DNA from 4 places in the Pantoea sp. X-Soil-OKNW-713 genome. Region 2 is predicted to be linked to each of the others. Evidence: predicted binding sites of a transcription regulator. Region 2 holds the regulator's gene; each other region holds the start of a gene.
The links. The regulator LexA, encoded in region 2, represses DNA repair genes until DNA is damaged. The targets are predictions, from matches to a motif close to TNCTGTATGTACATACAGNA.
Positions count from the first base shown of each region.

Region 1: a site for LexA is predicted at 1,229-1,248, ahead of AC6I8R_RS06780 (DNA translocase FtsK 4TM domain-containing protein). Genes of this name have one in related genera too.
Region 3: a site for LexA is predicted at 2,784-2,803, ahead of umuD (translesion error-prone DNA polymerase V autoproteolytic subunit). Genes of this name have one in related genera too.
Region 4: a site for LexA is predicted at 1,652-1,671, ahead of rmuC (DNA recombination protein RmuC). Genes of this name have one in related genera too.

Region 1 covers NZ_AP035995.1:1,471,463-1,475,785, forward strand. Annotated here, with positions in the region: gene trxB (thioredoxin-disulfide reductase) at 1-172, opposite strand, end outside; gene lrp (leucine-responsive transcriptional regulator Lrp) at 696-1,190, shown strand; gene AC6I8R_RS06780 (DNA translocase FtsK 4TM domain-containing protein) at 1,310-4,323, shown strand, end outside.
Region 2 covers NZ_AP035995.1:373,699-378,021, reverse strand. Annotated here, with positions in the region: gene zur (zinc uptake transcriptional repressor Zur) at 1-44, shown strand, start outside; gene AC6I8R_RS01690 (CsbD family protein) at 114-326, opposite strand; gene dinF (MATE family efflux transporter DinF) at 491-1,816, opposite strand; gene lexA (transcriptional repressor LexA) at 1,907-2,521, opposite strand; gene AC6I8R_RS01675 (diacylglycerol kinase) at 2,627-2,995, opposite strand; gene plsB (glycerol-3-phosphate 1-O-acyltransferase PlsB) at 3,121-4,323, shown strand, end outside.
Region 3 covers NZ_AP035995.1:1,778,076-1,782,398, reverse strand. Annotated here, with positions in the region: gene otsA (alpha,alpha-trehalose-phosphate synthase) at 1-180, opposite strand, end outside; gene otsB (trehalose-phosphatase) at 177-965, opposite strand; gene AC6I8R_RS08225 (glycoside hydrolase family 28 protein) at 1,371-2,717, shown strand; gene umuD (translesion error-prone DNA polymerase V autoproteolytic subunit) at 2,853-3,263, shown strand; gene AC6I8R_RS08215 (membrane-bound PQQ-dependent dehydrogenase, glucose/quinate/shikimate family) at 3,303-4,323, opposite strand, start outside.
Region 4 covers NZ_AP035995.1:233,427-237,749, forward strand. Annotated here, with positions in the region: gene udp (uridine phosphorylase) at 1-188, shown strand, start outside; gene AC6I8R_RS01055 (tetratricopeptide repeat protein) at 264-1,532, shown strand; gene rmuC (DNA recombination protein RmuC) at 1,715-3,229, shown strand; gene ubiE (bifunctional demethylmenaquinone methyltransferase/2-methoxy-6-polyprenyl-1,4-benzoquinol methylase UbiE) at 3,305-4,063, shown strand; gene ubiJ (ubiquinone biosynthesis protein UbiJ) at 4,076-4,323, shown strand, end outside.

The DNA.
Region 1 (4,323 bases), 1.1 Mb from region 2:
GCGGGTCGCCTGGCCAGTTCTCCACTTCAGTGGTGGTGGTGAGCTGACCGCCTTTTTCCAGACCGGTAATCAATACCGGATTCAGGTTGGCGCGCGCGGCATAGACTGCAGCGGTGTAACCGGCAGGGCCGGAGCCCAGAATGAGCAGCTTACTGTGTTTGGCCGTACTCATGTGTTCCTCAGTTTTTTGTCTGACAACATAGCTAGCGATTGTAGGGAAATTGCCGCCGCAAAAAAAGTCTTCAGCAATTTTGTTAACAATCGCTGCGAGCGGCGTAGACGATGAGAAGGAATTCTGCACGCGGATTGCGCCAAAAGGGGGCAATGCTCGGTAATTAGTGGTGCAGCTGTATAAAAAATCTCATTAGAAAACAGGAACCCAGCACTCTGTCTGGCATCTTGTACTGAATTTGGATGTTTTACTTTGACAATCGCCTGCGCATTTGCGAAAACATTGTCAGAAGCAAAGAAGATTTAGCGATACAAAACAGAATTTCATACCTGTTTTGGTTTGTTTCGCCAGATTTAAACAGTCTGACATTGGTAATGACGCATGATGTGGACAGACAACATGCGTCATACGGATGGTCGCATTACTGCACAGGCTTATCGTCTTCACTTCGAGTAAGGCCCTGAGCAATGAATGTTTTCAGGGTGTGGCAGGTTAAGGGAAGGAATTAAGAGAGACAATAATAATGGTAGACAATAAGAAGCGCCCCGGAAAAGATCTGGATCGTATCGACAGAAACATTCTGAATGAATTGCAGAAAGACGGTCGTATTTCCAATGTCGAGCTTTCGAAACGTGTTGGATTATCGCCGACGCCGTGTCTTGAGCGTGTTCGTCGCCTGGAACGTCAGGGTTTCATTCTTGGCTATACCGCACAGCTCAACCCGCACTATCTCGATGCTTCGCTGCTGGTATTTGTTGAGATTACTCTGAATCGTGGCGCGCCAGATGTGTTTGAGCAATTTAACGCCGCCGTGCAAAAACTTGAGGAAACTCAAGAGTGTCACCTCGTTTCCGGTGACTTTGACTATCTGCTGAAAACCCGTGTGCCGGATATGTCAGCATATCGCAAGCTGTTGGGTGAGACCTTGCTGCGCCTGCCGGGCGTAAACGACACCCGCACCTATGTGGTAATGGAAGAGGTCAAACAGAGCAATCGCCTGGTGATCAAAACCCGTTAACGCAGGGCAGGTGCAAAGCGTGCAGGATTTCGGTACACTCCTGTGAATTCATACAGGACCAGCGTCGGGCCAGCCCGACGTTGTTGCCTTCTTAATTTACAGGCACCTGGAGAGTTCTCTTGAGCCAGGAATATACAGAAGACAAAGACGTTTCATTACAACCGCTGAGCAGCGGACGTCGGCTGCTTGAAGCGTTGCTTATCCTTGTGGCCCTGTTTGCCATCTATCTGATGGTTTCTTTGGTCAGTTTTAACCCTTCCGATCCCAGTTGGTCGCAAACGGCATGGCACGAGCCTATCCACAATCTGGGTGGCAGCGTCGGTGCATGGCTAGCCGACACCTTGCTGTTTATCTTCGGCGTGATGGCCTATGCCATTCCTCCGGTCATTATTGGCTTGTGCTGGATTACTTTCCGTCAGCGCGATCGTCACGACTACATCGATTACTTTGCGGTGGGGCTGCGTCTGATTGGCGTGCTGGCGCTGGTGGTAACCACCTGTGGTCTGGCGGCGCTTAACGCTGACGACATCTGGTATTTCGCCTCCGGCGGTGTGATCGGCAGCCTGATCAGCAACGCGATGGCACCCTGGTTCAGCTCCGCAGGTGGCACTTTAACGCTGCTGTGCGTCTGGGCAGCAGGGATTACCCTCTACACCGGTTGGTCATGGTTAACGATTGCCGAAAGAATCGGCGGTGTCGTGATGGGGGTGCTGACATTTGCCAGCAATCGCTCCCGCCAGGATGAACCCTGGCAGGAAGAAGATGAATACGAGGACGAGCAGGAGCCGGCCGATGAAGCTGTACCCGCGTTGCGTGCGGCTGCATCTGATGACGATGATGTGCTGCTGGCAAAACCTCGTAAGGTGAATGAGGCACCGCTTGATGCTGCCGGGGATGATCCCCTGTTGGCGAAAGCCAGTGCCGCTACGGCAGCAGCGGTTGCGGTGAGCAGCGAAGCGGCTCGCCAGGAACCCGTAGTACCACCGACAACGTCGCCAGCGGTTGTGCCCGCTGCGCCGCAGCCGGTGGTGCAATCGGTCCAGCCTGTGGCCACGGTTCCTCCTGCTCCGACAACACCGGTGGTGGCTGAAACTCCCGCCGCGCCGCCGTTGTACCGTTTTGAAGTGCCGGCGGAAACCTCGCCGTTCTCACCGGTCGACGAGGACGATGGCCCGAGGATGGGGAACTGGCAGGATGCTGCGCAGGCACCCTCCGCGCTCAATACCACCGCCAGTGTGGCGCTGGCCGCCGGAGCGGCAAAAGTTGCTGCTTCCAGTGCGCCTTATACGCCTGCTTTCGATGTGGTGCCGGAGCGTGATTACAACCCGCAGGTTAAACAGGGTATTGGCCCGGAGCTGCCTCGTCCGAACCCGGTGAAATTACCCACTCGCCGTGAGCTGGCTTCTTATGGCATCAAGCTTCCGTCACAGCGGATGGCTGAAGAGAAAGCTAAAGAGTCAGAACAGCAGGCTAGCGCCGCGCTGGATCCTGTTGCGGCAGAAGATGCTGCGGCGTTACAGGAAGCGCAATTGCGTGACGCTTTTCAGTCTCAACAGCAGCAGCGTTATGGCGAAAGTTGGCACACGGATGCGGAAGACGAAGATGCGTTGCAGCAGGCACAACTGGCGCGTCAGTTTGCTGAACAGCAGCAACAGCGTTACCGTGCAGAAAAAGAAGCTGAAGCGGATGAAGGGCCGGTATTTAATCTCGACACATCGTCAGCCTTTGATTTCTCACCGATGAAAGATCTGGTGGATGACAGCCCGAGTGAACCGTTATTCACCATTGCGGCCACGCCAGAACCTGAAGCTCCAGCGCCTGCACAGTGGCAGCAGCCGGTTGCGCCGCAGCCGGAGGTGATGCCGTCCTTCGATGAAGAGAGCAGCCCGTGGTCAGCCGCTGAAGAAGCGGAACCGGTTGCAGAAGAGAAACCGGCCAAATCGGTACACGATAGCCTGTTCCATCCCTTCCTGGTGCGCCATGAACAGCCGCTGGAGCGTCCATCCACGCCGTTGCCCACGCTGGATCTGCTGACGCCACCACCCTCGGAAGAAGAGCCGGTAGATATGTTCGCGCTGGAGCAAACGGCGCGATTGGTAGAAGCGCGCCTTGCTGATTACCGCGTGAAGGCGGAGGTCGTCGGTATCTCGCCGGGGCCGGTCATCACCCGCTTTGAGTTGGACCTCGCACCTGGCGTCAAAGCCGCGCGTATTTCCAACCTGTCGCGTGATCTGGCCCGCTCGTTGTCGGCGGTGGCGGTACGTGTGGTTGAGGTGATTCCCGGCAAACCTTATGTTGGTCTGGAACTGCCGAACAAGCATCGTCAGACGGTTTACCTGCGTGAAGTGCTGGATTGCGCCAAATTCCGCGACAATCCTTCGCCGCTTGCAGTGGTGCTGGGTAAAGATATTGCCGGTCAGCCGGTGGTGGCCGACCTGGCAAAAATGCCGCACTTACTAGTGGCGGGTACCACCGGCTCGGGTAAATCGGTCGGCGTGAACGCCATGATCATCAGCATGCTGTACAAAGCCACGCCGGAAGAAGTGCGCTTTATCATGATCGACCCGAAAATGCTGGAGCTTTCGGTGTATGAAGGCATTCCGCACCTGCTGACAGAAGTGGTGACCGACATGAAAGATGCGGCGAATGCGCTGCGCTGGAGTGTGGGTGAGATGGAGCGTCGTTATAAGCTGATGTCTGCGCTTGGCGTGCGTAACCTTGCCGGTTACAACGAAAAAGTGGAACAGGCTGAGGCGATGGGCCGTCCGATTCCTGATCCATTCTGGAAGCCTGGTGACAGTATGGACACCACGCCACCAGTGCTGGAAAAACTGCCTTACATCGTGGTGATGGTAGATGAATTTGCCGACCTGATGATGGCGGTAGGCAAGAAAGTGGAAGAACTGATTGCCCGTCTGGCGCAGAAGGCGCGTGCGGCAGGTATCCATCTGGTGCTGGCGACCCAGCGTCCGTCAGTGGATGTGATTACCGGGTTAATCAAAGCTAACATCCCGACACGTATCGCCTTTACGGTATCGAGTAAAATCGACTCGCGTACCATCCTTGACCAGGGCGGTGCGGAATCGCTGCTCGGCATGGGTGATATGTTGTATATGCCGCCCAACTCGTCGAT
Region 2 (4,323 bases):
ACGATCATCAGTTGGAAAGTAAGAAGCGGGGTAAAAAAGGATAGATGGCACATCCCTGTGCCAGCCCGATCATCACGATCGGAGGGCAGGAGCATCGTCCTTAAACGGGTCCGTTACCAGCGATAATCCTTGTTGTGACTTTCCCAGTCTTTAACTTCTCGCTCGGCCTGATCTTTTGCGTAGCCGTAGCGTTCCTGAATTTTCCCGACAAGCTGATCGCGTTTCCCTTCAATGACCGTCATATCGTCATCCGTCAGCTTGCCCCATTTTTCTTTCACTTTCCCTTTGAATTGTTTCCAGTTTCCGCTCACTTCGTCTTTGTTCATAACCTTTCTCCATGTTATGTCGAGTGATAGTGGTGGAATACCCAACGCTCAGCGGGTAAAACCAACATAAAGCGCTACTCATTCGCGCTGATAAGGATAATTATAGTAGACATTGCGGAATGGTTAGCACACTTACGGATTATTCTGTATTCAAAGCATCATAGTTAACTGTTTGCGAACCAGCTGTCATGACGCCAGTGACGACGCCAGACCCACCAGAGTGTTATTCCACGCACGGCCAGAAACACCGTCACCGCCAGCCACAATCCATGATTACCTAACCAGGGAAGCGTCAGTAATGACAGGCCATAACCGAGCGCCGCCAGCGCCATGCTGTTACGCATTTCCCGGCCGCGCGTTGCCCCAATAAACATGCCATCCAACAGGTAGCACCACACGCCCACTAACGGCATCACCACCTGCCATAGCAGATAGCGATCGGCCGCATCGCGTAATGCTTCCAGTGAAGTCAGCAGGGCCACGATATGGGTGCCAAATAACGCATAAATCGCCGCAAACAGCAGCGCGACCAACCCCGCCTGACGGCAGGCAGCATGCCAGATGAGCAATAGCCGACTGCGATCTTTGGCACCGACGGCTTCACCAGAACACGCTTCAACCGCATAAGCAAAGCCATCCTGTGCATACGCGGTGAAAGTCAGAAACATCAACAGCACCGCATTGACCGCTACCACATCCGGGCCAATACGTGCACCGAGTATCGTCAGGGAAGCAAAGCAGATTTGTAGCAGGAAGGAGCGCAGCATAATGTCGCGATTGAGGCGAAACAGACGAGCAGCATCACCGCGCCAACTCTCCCGCAGCATCGCCAAATCAATTCCGCGCAGCTTCAATACACGCGCCACCATCCATAATCCGACGGCAAGGGTCGTATATTCAGCCAGTGCCGTTGCTGCTGCGGCACCTGCTACGCCCCAATGCAGCCCCAATACAAACGCCAGATCCAACAGGATATTGACCAAATTCCCCACCACCAGTAGCACCACTGGCGCACGCGCATATTGCACCCCCAACAACCAACCGAGGATAACCAGGTTTGCCAGCGTGGCGGGAGCGCTCAGCCAGCGAATCTGAATGAACAATTGCGCCTGCTGTTGGACCTCCTGGCTGCCACCCATCAGCACCGCTGCCAGATTACTGACTGGCGTGCGCAGCAAAATAAACAGCACACCGGCCACCAGGGCAATGAGTAAAGGCTGGGTAAGCGCCCGAGCCAGTGCCTTTTTGTTGCCAGCACCAAATGCCTGAGCAGTCAGCCCGGTGGTGCTCATACGTAAAAACAGCAGCAACATAAAGATGAAACTGGTCGCCGTGGTGCCAACCGCCACACCGCCGAGATAAATGGGGCTATCGAGATGACCAATGACAGCGGTATCAACCACGCCAAGTAGCGGAACAGTGATATTGGAGAGAATCATAGGCAGCGCCAGCCGCCAGAGTGCTTTGTCAGAGGAGGAAAACAGCTGCATCAGCCCGTCCCGGTTTGCTGCACTACCGTCTTGTCAGAGAATAAAACCACGGCAGCACAGAAGGCTGCCGTAGCGGGGGGAATCAAGGTATCAGAGCCACTCGCCGTTGCGCACAATACCTACCGCCAGCCCTTCGACCGTCAGGGATTGTTCGCGGGTATCGACAACAATCGGCTGGAAGTCGCTGTTTTCCGGCAGCAATTGCACAATTGCGCCCTGCTTTTTCCAGCGCTTCACCGTGACTTCGTCATCGATACGTGCGACGACAACCTGGCCGTTACGCACTTCCTGTGTTTTGTGTACCGCCAGCAGATCGCCATCCATAATGCCGATATCTTTCATCGACATGCCGCTGACACGCAGCAGGAAATCAGCGCTGGGTTTGAACAGGTTAGCATCGACCTGGTAGTGCGCTTCAATGTGCTCCTGCGCCAGCAAAGGTTCACCCGCAGCGACACGGCCAACCAATGGCAGCCCCTCACTGGCTTCTTCTTCCATTAATAAACGAATGCCGCGCGAAGCGCCGGAAACGATCTCAATAACACCTTTACGCGCTAATGCTTTCAGGTGTTCTTCTGCCGCATTAGGTGAGCGGAAGCCCAGCTGCGAAGCAATTTCCGCACGCGTTGGCGGCATGCCCGTCTGGTTAATATGGTCGCGAATCAGATCATAGACCTGTTGCTGCCTGCTGGTTAACGCTTTCATCCCGCCCCCTGGTTGTTTATACAGTCGCTGTGAGTATATACAGGTATTGGTGAAATGGAAACCAAAACTGAGGGAAAAATCAGCGAGTTGATGAATCCGGAATCCTTATCGCAAATGTGACCAAAGCAGCGCGATCCAGACAAACAGCGCCAGTAAAATAGCCAGCAACACGGCGGCCGATCCCATGTCTTTCGCGCGTCCAGCCAGCGGATGGCGTTCCTGACCAATGCGGTCGACCACGGCTTCAATGGCGCTATTCAGGATCTCCACAATGACCACCAGCACCACGGAACCAATCATGAGTACGCGGGAAATAGCATCAACATCCAGCCAGCACGCCACTATAATTGCCACTAATGCGGCAATGGCTTCCTGGCGAAACGCTGCTTCATGTGTCCAGGCAGCGCGCAATCCCTGCCAGGAATAACCGGCTGCTTTCACTATCCTGAGAAAACCGGTGACGTTATTTGCCATGTCGTTGAACCCTTTACTCGTTTTGACGTCAATGTCTGGGCAGCCGGAGTGGTGCAGCCACAGATTTTCGCGGCGCATTCTGGTATGCTTGCCGCGCTTTGCTAACAAGAGGCTTGAAGTTGTCTATGTCAGGTTGGCGTAAACTTTATTATAAATTATTGAATTTACCACTCTCCATTTTGGTAAAGAGTAAGGCTATTCCCGCCGATCCCGTGTCCGAGCATGGACTGGATCCGACGCGGCCTATCCTGTATGTACTGCCTTATGACTCCAAGGCCGATCTCCTCACACTGCGTTCGCAGTGTCTGAAACACGATCTGCCCGATCCGCTCGCACCGCTGGAAATTGACGGCTCATTGTTGCCGCGACATGTGTTTATCCACGATGGACCGCGTGTTTTCCCGTATTTCGTGCCGAATCTGGAGTCCGTAAAGCTGTTTCATGACTACCTTGATCTGCACCGCAGCAACCCGGAACTGGATGTACAGATGCTGCCAGTATCGGTGATGTTTGGACGTGCACCAGGACGTGAAGTTCAGGGGGAATCCACCCCTCACCTGCGTATTCTGAACGGTGTGCAGAAATTCTTCGCCATTCTCTGGCATGGTCGCGATAGCTTTGTGCGCTTTTCGCCGACCGTTTCACTGCGCCAGATGGCGACCGAACACGGTACGGATAAGTCGATAGCCCAGAAACTGGCACGCGTGGCACGGATCCACTTTGCCCGCCAGCGTCTGGCTGCGATTGGCCCGCGCTTGCCCGCCCGTCAGGATCTGTTTAATAAGCTGCTGCAATCGAAAGCGATTGAAAAAGCGGTGGAAGATGAGGCGCGCAGCAAAAAGATTTCCCATGAGAAAGCACAGCAAAACGCCGTCGAATTGATGGAAGAGATTGCTGCCGACTTCTCGTATGAAGCTATCCGCGTCACCGATCGCGTGATGGGTTGGATGTGGAGTCGTCTCTATCAGGGGATCAACGTGAATGGTGGCGAGCGTGTGCGCCAGTTGGCACAGGATGGACATGAGATCGTTTATGTCCCCTGCCATCGTAGCCACATGGATTACTTGCTGCTTTCCTACGTTCTCTACCATCAGGGACTGGTGCCGCCGCACATCGCCGCAGGTATCAACCTGAATTTCTGGCCCGCCGGGCCGATTTTCCGTCGCCTTGGCGCGTTCTTTATTCGCCGTACCTTCAAGGGCAACAAGCTTTACTCTACGGTCTTCCGTGAATATCTGGGCGAGTTGTTTAATCGCGGCTATTCGGTTGAATACTTTGTGGAAGGCGGGCGCTCACGTACTGGCCGCTTGCTGGAACCAAAAACCGGC
Region 3 (4,323 bases), 1.4 Mb from region 2:
GCTGACACTCACCTCATCCTCTTCTTCACCGGAAATCTCGCTGATCTCGCCGTTCCAGCCAAACCATAATCCTCCGGTGGTTTTCAGCGCATCCAGTAAACCCACGGCGAGGCCGCCTGCACTGGCTTTGGTCCCATCAGGAATGGCAATACGGTTAGATACGACTACTAAGCGACTCATAACCTTGACTCCTTACCGACGTTGTCATGCTTTGATTGTAATAGTAATTGTTCCAGCCAGCTCCAGACCGCATCCACACTGCTGAGGCGGTAGCGCGCATAGCTGGAACCTTCTCCGACCTTGACTGAAATACCGCCCAGGGCGTTAACCGCCAGGAAGCCTTGTTCATCTGTCAGGTCGTCTCCCACAAATACCGGAATGCGTCCGGCAAAAGGCGCTTCTCGCATAAATTCACGGATCGCTGCGCCTTTATCGATGCCCTGCGGTTTCAGTTCCACCACGCATTTTCCCGGTTGCAGCGCCAGCCCCGGAAAACGGGCGACAGCATCCTCCGCCAGCTTGATAACCGCCTGTTCATATGTCATCGCCTGACGATAATGCAGCGCAAACGCCATCCCTTTGGCTTCCAGCTGGGTGCCGGGCCATTGATCCAGCGTTTCCTGCAATTCCCGTTGCAGCGTTTGCGCAACATCGGCGGGTAGCGAGTGGCGATGTATACGGCCACTGGCATCACGGCGTTCAGCCCCGTGTACGCCAGCCGCTGAGGCTTCCAGCGGCGCAACCAGGTCATCCAGTTGCGCAATCGGTCGACCAGACACCAGCGCCAGCGCGCCGTGATTAAGATTGGAGAGTTGTTGCAGATGCTGGCGCACCGATGCGGGTATCGCCACCATCTCGGGCTGCGGTTGAATCGTCGCCAGCGTGCCATCAACATCAAAAAAGAAGGCAAAAAGCCCGCCGCTCAACGACGGTAGGGTGCTGATCTCATGTACCGCTGGGGTCACGTCACTCCTCCTGTACGAATGGCTGATAGCAATATCGATGTTCGGAGGCGGGTTGCGTGCAGGATAAGAAACGTATAACGGGGAGGGTTTGCCGACTGGATGGTATTTCGATGGGTAACGCTCCACAAATAAACAAGTTTATAGTCAACACCGTAACCAGACTGCGAACATCAATGCGGTTAAGTCTAGACGCGAATAAGGATTTTGCCAGTCAGCGTGGCCGGATAATGGCAATGGCAAATAACCTCGCGCAATATTTGCTTGCATTTGCCCGGAATAAATACATCGAAAAAACAAATACTCAAGAAAACGCGCCCCCACTACGCGGCTTTCTTCTACTCCGCTTTTGTCGGCAACGCTACATTGATGGGCTGTGCTTAATTTCTATGGATTGACGTCAATATCATGAAGAAAACAACGTTCGGTTTTGCTTTAGTCGCCGTAAGCCTGACTCCCTTGTGCGCCGCTGCCGCGCCCTTTCTTTGCTCCCCCGCTGATTTCGGTGGCAAGGGCGATGGCGTAACGCTGAATACCAGGGCCATTCAACAAGCGATTGATCTGTGTGCGCAAAAAGGCGGAGGTAAAGTCACACTGGGGTCAGGGGTGTGGCTTTCAGGTCCGATCGCGTTAAAAAGCAACGTGAGATTAGTGATTCCCGACGGCGTTACCCTGAAAGCCACCCCCGATACTCGCCAGTTCGTGGATGCCTTTCTTGGCAGGCCCACACAGCCGAATGAGGCATTCATCCTCGCCAATGGTGTCAGTCATGTGGCGATTGAGGGTGGCGGGACCATTGATGGCAACGGTGCGCAAGCCTGGTGGCCAGCCGCGATCGATTTGCGCAATACCGTCAGGTCCGGCCATCCGGAGGCTTTTACAGCAAAATATAAAGGGATACCTCTGGCAAATGGCATGCCCAGGCCCTGGCTGGTGGAAATGAATAATGTGTCATCCTCAGAGATTCATCATATCCGGCTGACCAACTCCCCCATGTGGAACCTGGTACTCAGAAATAGCCATCAGCTGAATATTGATCAACTGACCGTCGATAACCCCATCACCTCACCGAATACCGATGGTATCGATATCGTTTCTTCTACAGACATCCTGATAAAACACGCCGACATCAGTACCGGTGATGATCATATCGCCATCAAATCAGGTATCACCGTGGGCAGCGGAGGAAAATCTGAAAATATCACTGTTCAGGATTCCGTGATGAGACAAGGACATGGGATATCACTGGGTAGCGAGACGATCAACGGTATCGGCAACGTGGTGGTTTCACATGTGAGATTTATCGGCGCCGAAAATGGGCTGCGCGTGAAATCAGGTCGCGATCGCGGCAACAAGATTGGGCCATTCCTGGTTGACCATGTGACGATGACAAATGTTGCCACACCGCTGCTGGTTACCGACAGTTACTCCGGTCAGGCCGGTGCGGCAGGTCATTCACTGGTTGCCCCTATCACGCCAGCGCCGGTGACGGCCACCACGCCTTTTATCTCAGGTATCACCGTCAATCATCTGGCGGCAACCGGTGCCAAATACGCCATGATATTGAGCGGATTGCCGGAAGCACCGATCACCGATGTCAATCTGCACCATATTGCCATCACCGCTGAATACGGGGTGCAGGCCAGATACGTCACCGCAAGGCTGGATCATGTGTCTGTTAGCGCAAATAAAGGAAAAACGCTGGCTGAGGGACCGGCGGTGACATTACACGAGGAAAACTCACCAATTAATTGATATCTATGGGTTTTACAAAATAATGGTGGGATAACGTATTGCGATCTCAGAATTGACTGATAATAATACTGTATATGCGTACAGTTTTATCATTGAGAATTCGCCATGAAAGTTCATCCCTTCTCTCCTCTCTTGATGCGTCCGATGCCCGGTGCACCGCCGCATCAATTGCCACTCTTTCTTGAGCGAGTCCACTGCGGTTTCCCCTCCCCGGCGGCAGATTACGTCGAGCGCAGGCTGGATCTGAACAAGCATCTGGTCGCCCATCCCAACGCCACCTATTTTGTCCGGGTGGAAGGGGATTCCATGCGCGACGCGAATATCAGTGAAGGGGATTTACTGGTGGTCGACAGTGCGCTGGATGCGAAACATGGCGATATTGTGGTGGCGGCCATTAACGGCGAGTTTACGGTTAAACGGTTACAACAGTTTCCGCGTGTGCAACTGCTCGCCATGAACCCACGCTACGCGCCGATTACCCCGGCAGAAGATGAACAACTGGAGATCTTTGGCGTGGTGACTTTTATTATTTATGCGGCACGTTGAGTGACAACGCCCGGCTTATATCGCCGGGCGTTGTCAGACTTACGCTTTGTCTGGCAAGGCGTAAGCAATCAGATAATCACCGACATCCGGCGAGTGCGCCGCACCGCCTGCCGAGATCACGATGTACTCTTTACCGGTTTTCGCTGACTGATAAATCAACGGTGACGCAGTCGCTCCCACCGGCAGACGCGCTTTCCACACTTCCTTACCGGTTTTGCTGTCCAGCGCACGCAGGTAATTATCCTGGCTACCGGCAAAGAACACTAAACCGCTTTTGGTGGTGGTCGGGCCGCCCAACGTTGGCATACCTACCGGCATCGGCAGATGGGTTTTTACCCCCAGAGGACCGGTGTCTTCCACCGTGCCCATTGGCACCTGCCAGACGATTTTCTTACTGTGCAGATCGATGGCGGTCATGGTGCCAAACGGCGGATGCTGACACGGTACTTGCAGGAAGGATGCGAAGTTATCCATCCGCACGCCAACGTAAGGCCCGCTGATCTGAGGACGGATAGTACCAGCCCATTGCGGTACTTCGTTCAGGGAGATTTTCTGCCCCTTCGCTTCTTCCTTACTCTTCAGCGCCATCAGCATACCCAGACGGATATCATTGACGTAAAGAATGCCGGAAGTTTCATCAATAGACACCCCACCCCAGTTCATGCCCCCCATAGTCGCCGGGAACTCCAGGTAGGTTTTCTCGCTGTTCGGCTGGAAGATGCCGGAATAGAGCGCCGATTTGAACAGAATGCGGCAGTAGAGCTGGTCAAACATGCTGACGCCCCACATCTTCTTCTCGTTCAGTTGCTCCAGACCGATAGTTGGCATATCCACTGAGAACGGCTGGGTCGGCGACAGATGTTCTTCCTGCGCTGCCGGAGAAGTCGGTACCGGTTTCTCTTCGACTTTACTCACTGGCTTACCGGTGCGGCGATCCAGGACGAAGATTTCACCCATTTTGCTGGTCTGAATCAGCGCAGGCACCACTTCGCCCTGCTCATTCTTCATGTTGTACATCACCGGCTGCGACGGTAAGTCGTAGTCCCAGATATCGTGATGG
Region 4 (4,323 bases), 140 kb from region 2:
TCCTCAACTATGAGATGGAATCCGCTACACTGTTAACCATGTGCGCCAGCCAGGGGCTGCGAGCCGGTATGGTGGCGGGTGTCATCGTGAACCGTACGCAGAAGGAGATCCCGGATGCGGCGACCATGAAACAAACCGAAAGCGATGCGGTGAAAATTGTCGTTGAAGCTGCGCGCCGGTTAATGTAGCGCGCCCGGCAGCGGGCTAAGGTTCGCTGCCCGTTAAGGATGCGCGCAAGTTCAGCGGATTACTGAGAGTCTTTTATGCGCAAAACTGTTGCTGTTCAACGTCCGGCCTTTATGACCAACCCGGCAGCGATGCAATCCCGTGTCGAAGGTGCGGCCGCGCGCTTCCGTCAGGCGATGGCGGTGGCGGATTATCCCGCCGCCCGCCGCTGCTGTGAAGACGTGCTGCGTGTGATGCCACATAACATGCAGGTGTTAAGTGACTACGCGCTGACTTTGATGCGCACCGGTGATTACAACAAGTCCTACAAAACCTACCTGAAAATCTATCAAGCCTCCGCCGACCAGCGGGCACAGGCGTCTGAGACCTGGCTGGATGGCCTGACTGAAGTGTGCGGCTGGCTCAATAAAGCGGATGAAGTGGCGCGTTACGGGCTGGAATCGTTGCAGCAATCTGATGCGAAGTTCAGTACCGGGCAGAAGCACCCGCTCCCGGCTGAGGCACCACCGGCTTTTGATGCCAGCAAGCCCCAGGAAAATATCATCGCCTTTAGCCTGTATGGCAATCAGCCGCGATATTGCGAAACCCTGATTAAAAACGTTGAGGTAGCACGCGAACTCTACCCGGCCTGGACCTGTCGCGTTTATCTGGATGACAGCGTACCGCAGCATGTCTGGCAACGTTTGCAGCAGCCTGATGTGCAACTGGTCGACATGTCTGAGGAAAAAACGTTGTTCCCGACGTTGTGGCGTTTCCTGGTGATCGACGACCCCAGCGTCAAACGCTTCATCGTACGTGATGCCGACTCACTTCTTTCTGAACGTGAAGTGGCCGCAGTCGATGCCTGGCTGCATTCGCCTTACTGGTTCCATCATATGCGCGACTACTTTACCCACACCGAGTTGCTGCTGGCGGGGATGTGGGGAGGTTGTCATGGCGTATTCAGCCAGGTGGAACAACAGATGCGGGATTTCATCGCTGAGTATCAGGGCAGCGAACGTTTTACCGACCAGTACTTCCTGAAACGGGCGCTGTGGCCGACGGTACGCGATAGCATCCTTAATCATGACGATGTTTTTCGTTTTCATCATGCTCAGGCGTGGCCCGCACATCCTCCAATCCGCTGGCAGACGGACAAGTTCCACGTCGGCAGTAATGCCGGGTTTTCCAGCATGGCGGGGAAAGCCAGCGTGGTGGATGCCGAGTGGCAGCAGGTTGAACTCACCTGGGCAGGGCAAAGCTGGAGCTATCCGGCCAGAGTGCGCAACGGCGAATGGGAACTACCGATGCCATTTTTCCTGATAGAGGCGTGGAAAGCGGGTGAGTTAACGGTGCAGCTGGTATAAATTCCACATTCCGTAGCGGCGCGATTTATCGCGCAATACGTGCTTCGGTCGTAAATGCGCGATAAATCGCGCCGCTACGAATGTATGCTCAACGATCGTGGCAAACATCCGGCAGAATTGTCTGGACATTCATACAGTACGCCTCTACCTTTTCCCTCAGCGAGACGATCCGCGGGGGAATTATGGATCAGCAACTTATCATCATCAGTGGCGCATTGGCGTTGGCCGGTTTTGGCATCGGCTGGATTGTGGCGCAGATGCGAGCCGGTCATCAACAGGCCAGCTTCTTAACGGAGCGCCGCTTATCTGAAGAGGCGCAACTGCGTCAGCAGCAGCAACTGGAGCTGGCACAGCAGCAGGTGCAATTGCGCGAGCAGGAATTACGCCAGCTGCACGGTGCGTTGAGCGGTGCACAGGAGCGCCTGCAACAACTCGATTACTGGCGCGGCGAAAGCGAACAGCTCAGCCGTGAACTGCGCAATCAGCTGGAGGTGAACAGCGCGCAGGAAGCCGAATTGCGTGAAGTCACCATCCGCCTTGAAGAGACACGCTTTGCCGCTGAGGAGAAACAGCGTCTGCTGACCAACAGCGAACAGCGCCTGAGCGCCCAATTCGAAAATCTTGCCAATCGCATCTTCGAAAACAGCGGCCGTCGTGTTGATGAACAAAACCGCCAAAGCCTGAACAGCCTGATTGGGCCGCTGCGCGAGCAACTGGACGGATTTCGTCGTCAGGTGACAGACAGCTTCGGCCAGGAAGCGCGCGAACGTCACACGCTGGCGCATGAGATCCGTCAGCTGCAACAACTGAATGCGCAGATGGCGCAGGAAGCCATCAACCTTACCAAAGCCCTGAAAGGTGACAATAAAATCCAGGGGAACTGGGGCGAGGTAGTGCTTGGCCGGGTGCTGGAGGCTTCCGGCCTGCGCGAAGGCCATGAGTATGAAACCCAGGTCAGCGTGCAGCTGGAATCGCAGGGCAGGATGCAACCGGATGTGATCGTGCGTCTGCCGCAGGGCAAAGATGTGGTGATTGACGCCAAAATGACGCTCATCGCCTATGAGCGCTACTTCAATGCCGAGGATGAAGCCACGCGCGAGCAGGCGATTCAGGAGCACATCAACGCGGTGCGCGGTCATATTCGCCTGTTGGGGCGAAAAGATTATCAACAATTGCCCGGTTTACGCTCTCTGGATTATGTGTTGATGTTTATCCCGGTTGAACCGGCCTTTCTGCTGGCAATCGATCGTCAGCCGGAGCTGATCAGCGAAGCGTTGCAGCAGAACATCATGCTGGTCAGTCCCACGACGTTGCTGGTGGCGCTGCGCACCATCAACAACCTGTGGCGTTATGAGCATCAAAGTCGCAACGCCCAGCGTATTGCTGACCGCGCCGCGCGCTTGTACGACAAAATGCGGCTGTTTGTCGATGACATGAGCGGCATCGGTCACAACCTGGATAAAGCGCAGCAAAGTTATCATCTGGCGATGAAAAAGCTGGCGGAGGGGCGTGGCAATCTGATTGCGCAAAGTGAAGCCTTTCGTTCGCTGGGTGTGGAGATCAAGCGTCCGATTAATCCGCAGCTGGTGGCCCAGGCACAGCCGGAGGAGTCTGATAATGATTGGGCCGATGATGACCAGCCTGATGAAAAAACAACAGATTCTTCCGCCGCTTCCCTGCGCCGTATCAACGAATAACGCGCCGGTCGCGTGCCCGGCCAGCGCAACTCTGATACACTTCGCGAAGTATTGTTTGTGGAACAGGTAAAACCCATGGCAGATGAATCACAGCAGGAAACTACCCACTTTGGCTTTCAGACCGTCGCAAAAAGCGAAAAGGCAGATAAAGTCGCCGACGTGTTTCACTCCGTAGCGGCAAAATATGACCTGATGAACGATCTGATGTCGTTTGGCATCCATCGTGTCTGGAAGCGTTTCACCATCGACAGCAGCGGCGTTCGCCGTGGGCAGCGCGTGTTGGACCTCGCCGGTGGTACGGGCGATCTGACGGCAAAATTTTCCCGTCTGGTGGGCGAAACGGGCCAGGTGGTGCTGGCGGATATCAACAGCTCAATGCTGAAGATGGGCCGCGAGAAACTGCGTAATCTCGGCATTTCCGGCAACGTCAGCTATGTGCAGGCGAATGCCGAAGCGTTGCCATTCCCGGATAACTATTTCGATTGCATCACCATCTCTTTCGGTCTGCGTAACGTGACCGAGAAAGAGAAAGCGCTGGCATCGATGTTCCGCGTGCTGAAGCCGGGTGGCCGTCTGCTGGTGCTGGAGTTCTCCAAACCGCTGCTGGAACCGCTCAGCAAAGCCTACGATGCTTACTCGTTCCATATTCTGCCGCGCATTGGTCAACTGGTGGCGAAGGATGCAGAAAGCTATCGCTATCTGGCGGAATCCATTCGTATGCACCCCGATCAGGAAACCCTGAAGGCGATGATGAACGACGTCGGTTTCGAAAATACCACTTACTTCAACATGACTGGCGGCATTGTCGCGCTGCATCGCGGCTTTAAGTTCTGACAAATCATGGCGATGACTTTCACTCCTTTGATTACTGGCGGTCTTGAGACCGCCCTGAATCGTGTTTTATACCGCGATCGCAGCCTGAAAGCCGCGCGTCAGCGTCTGGCGGGTAAGGTGCTGATGCTGCGCTTGCAGGAACTCTCCTTTCCGCTGGTGCTGGTGTTCAGCGAAAACCAGCTGGATGTGCTGAGTGACTGGCAGGACAGCAGCGATTGCACCGTCAGTTTGCGTTTCAGCACCTTGCCGAAATTACGTGA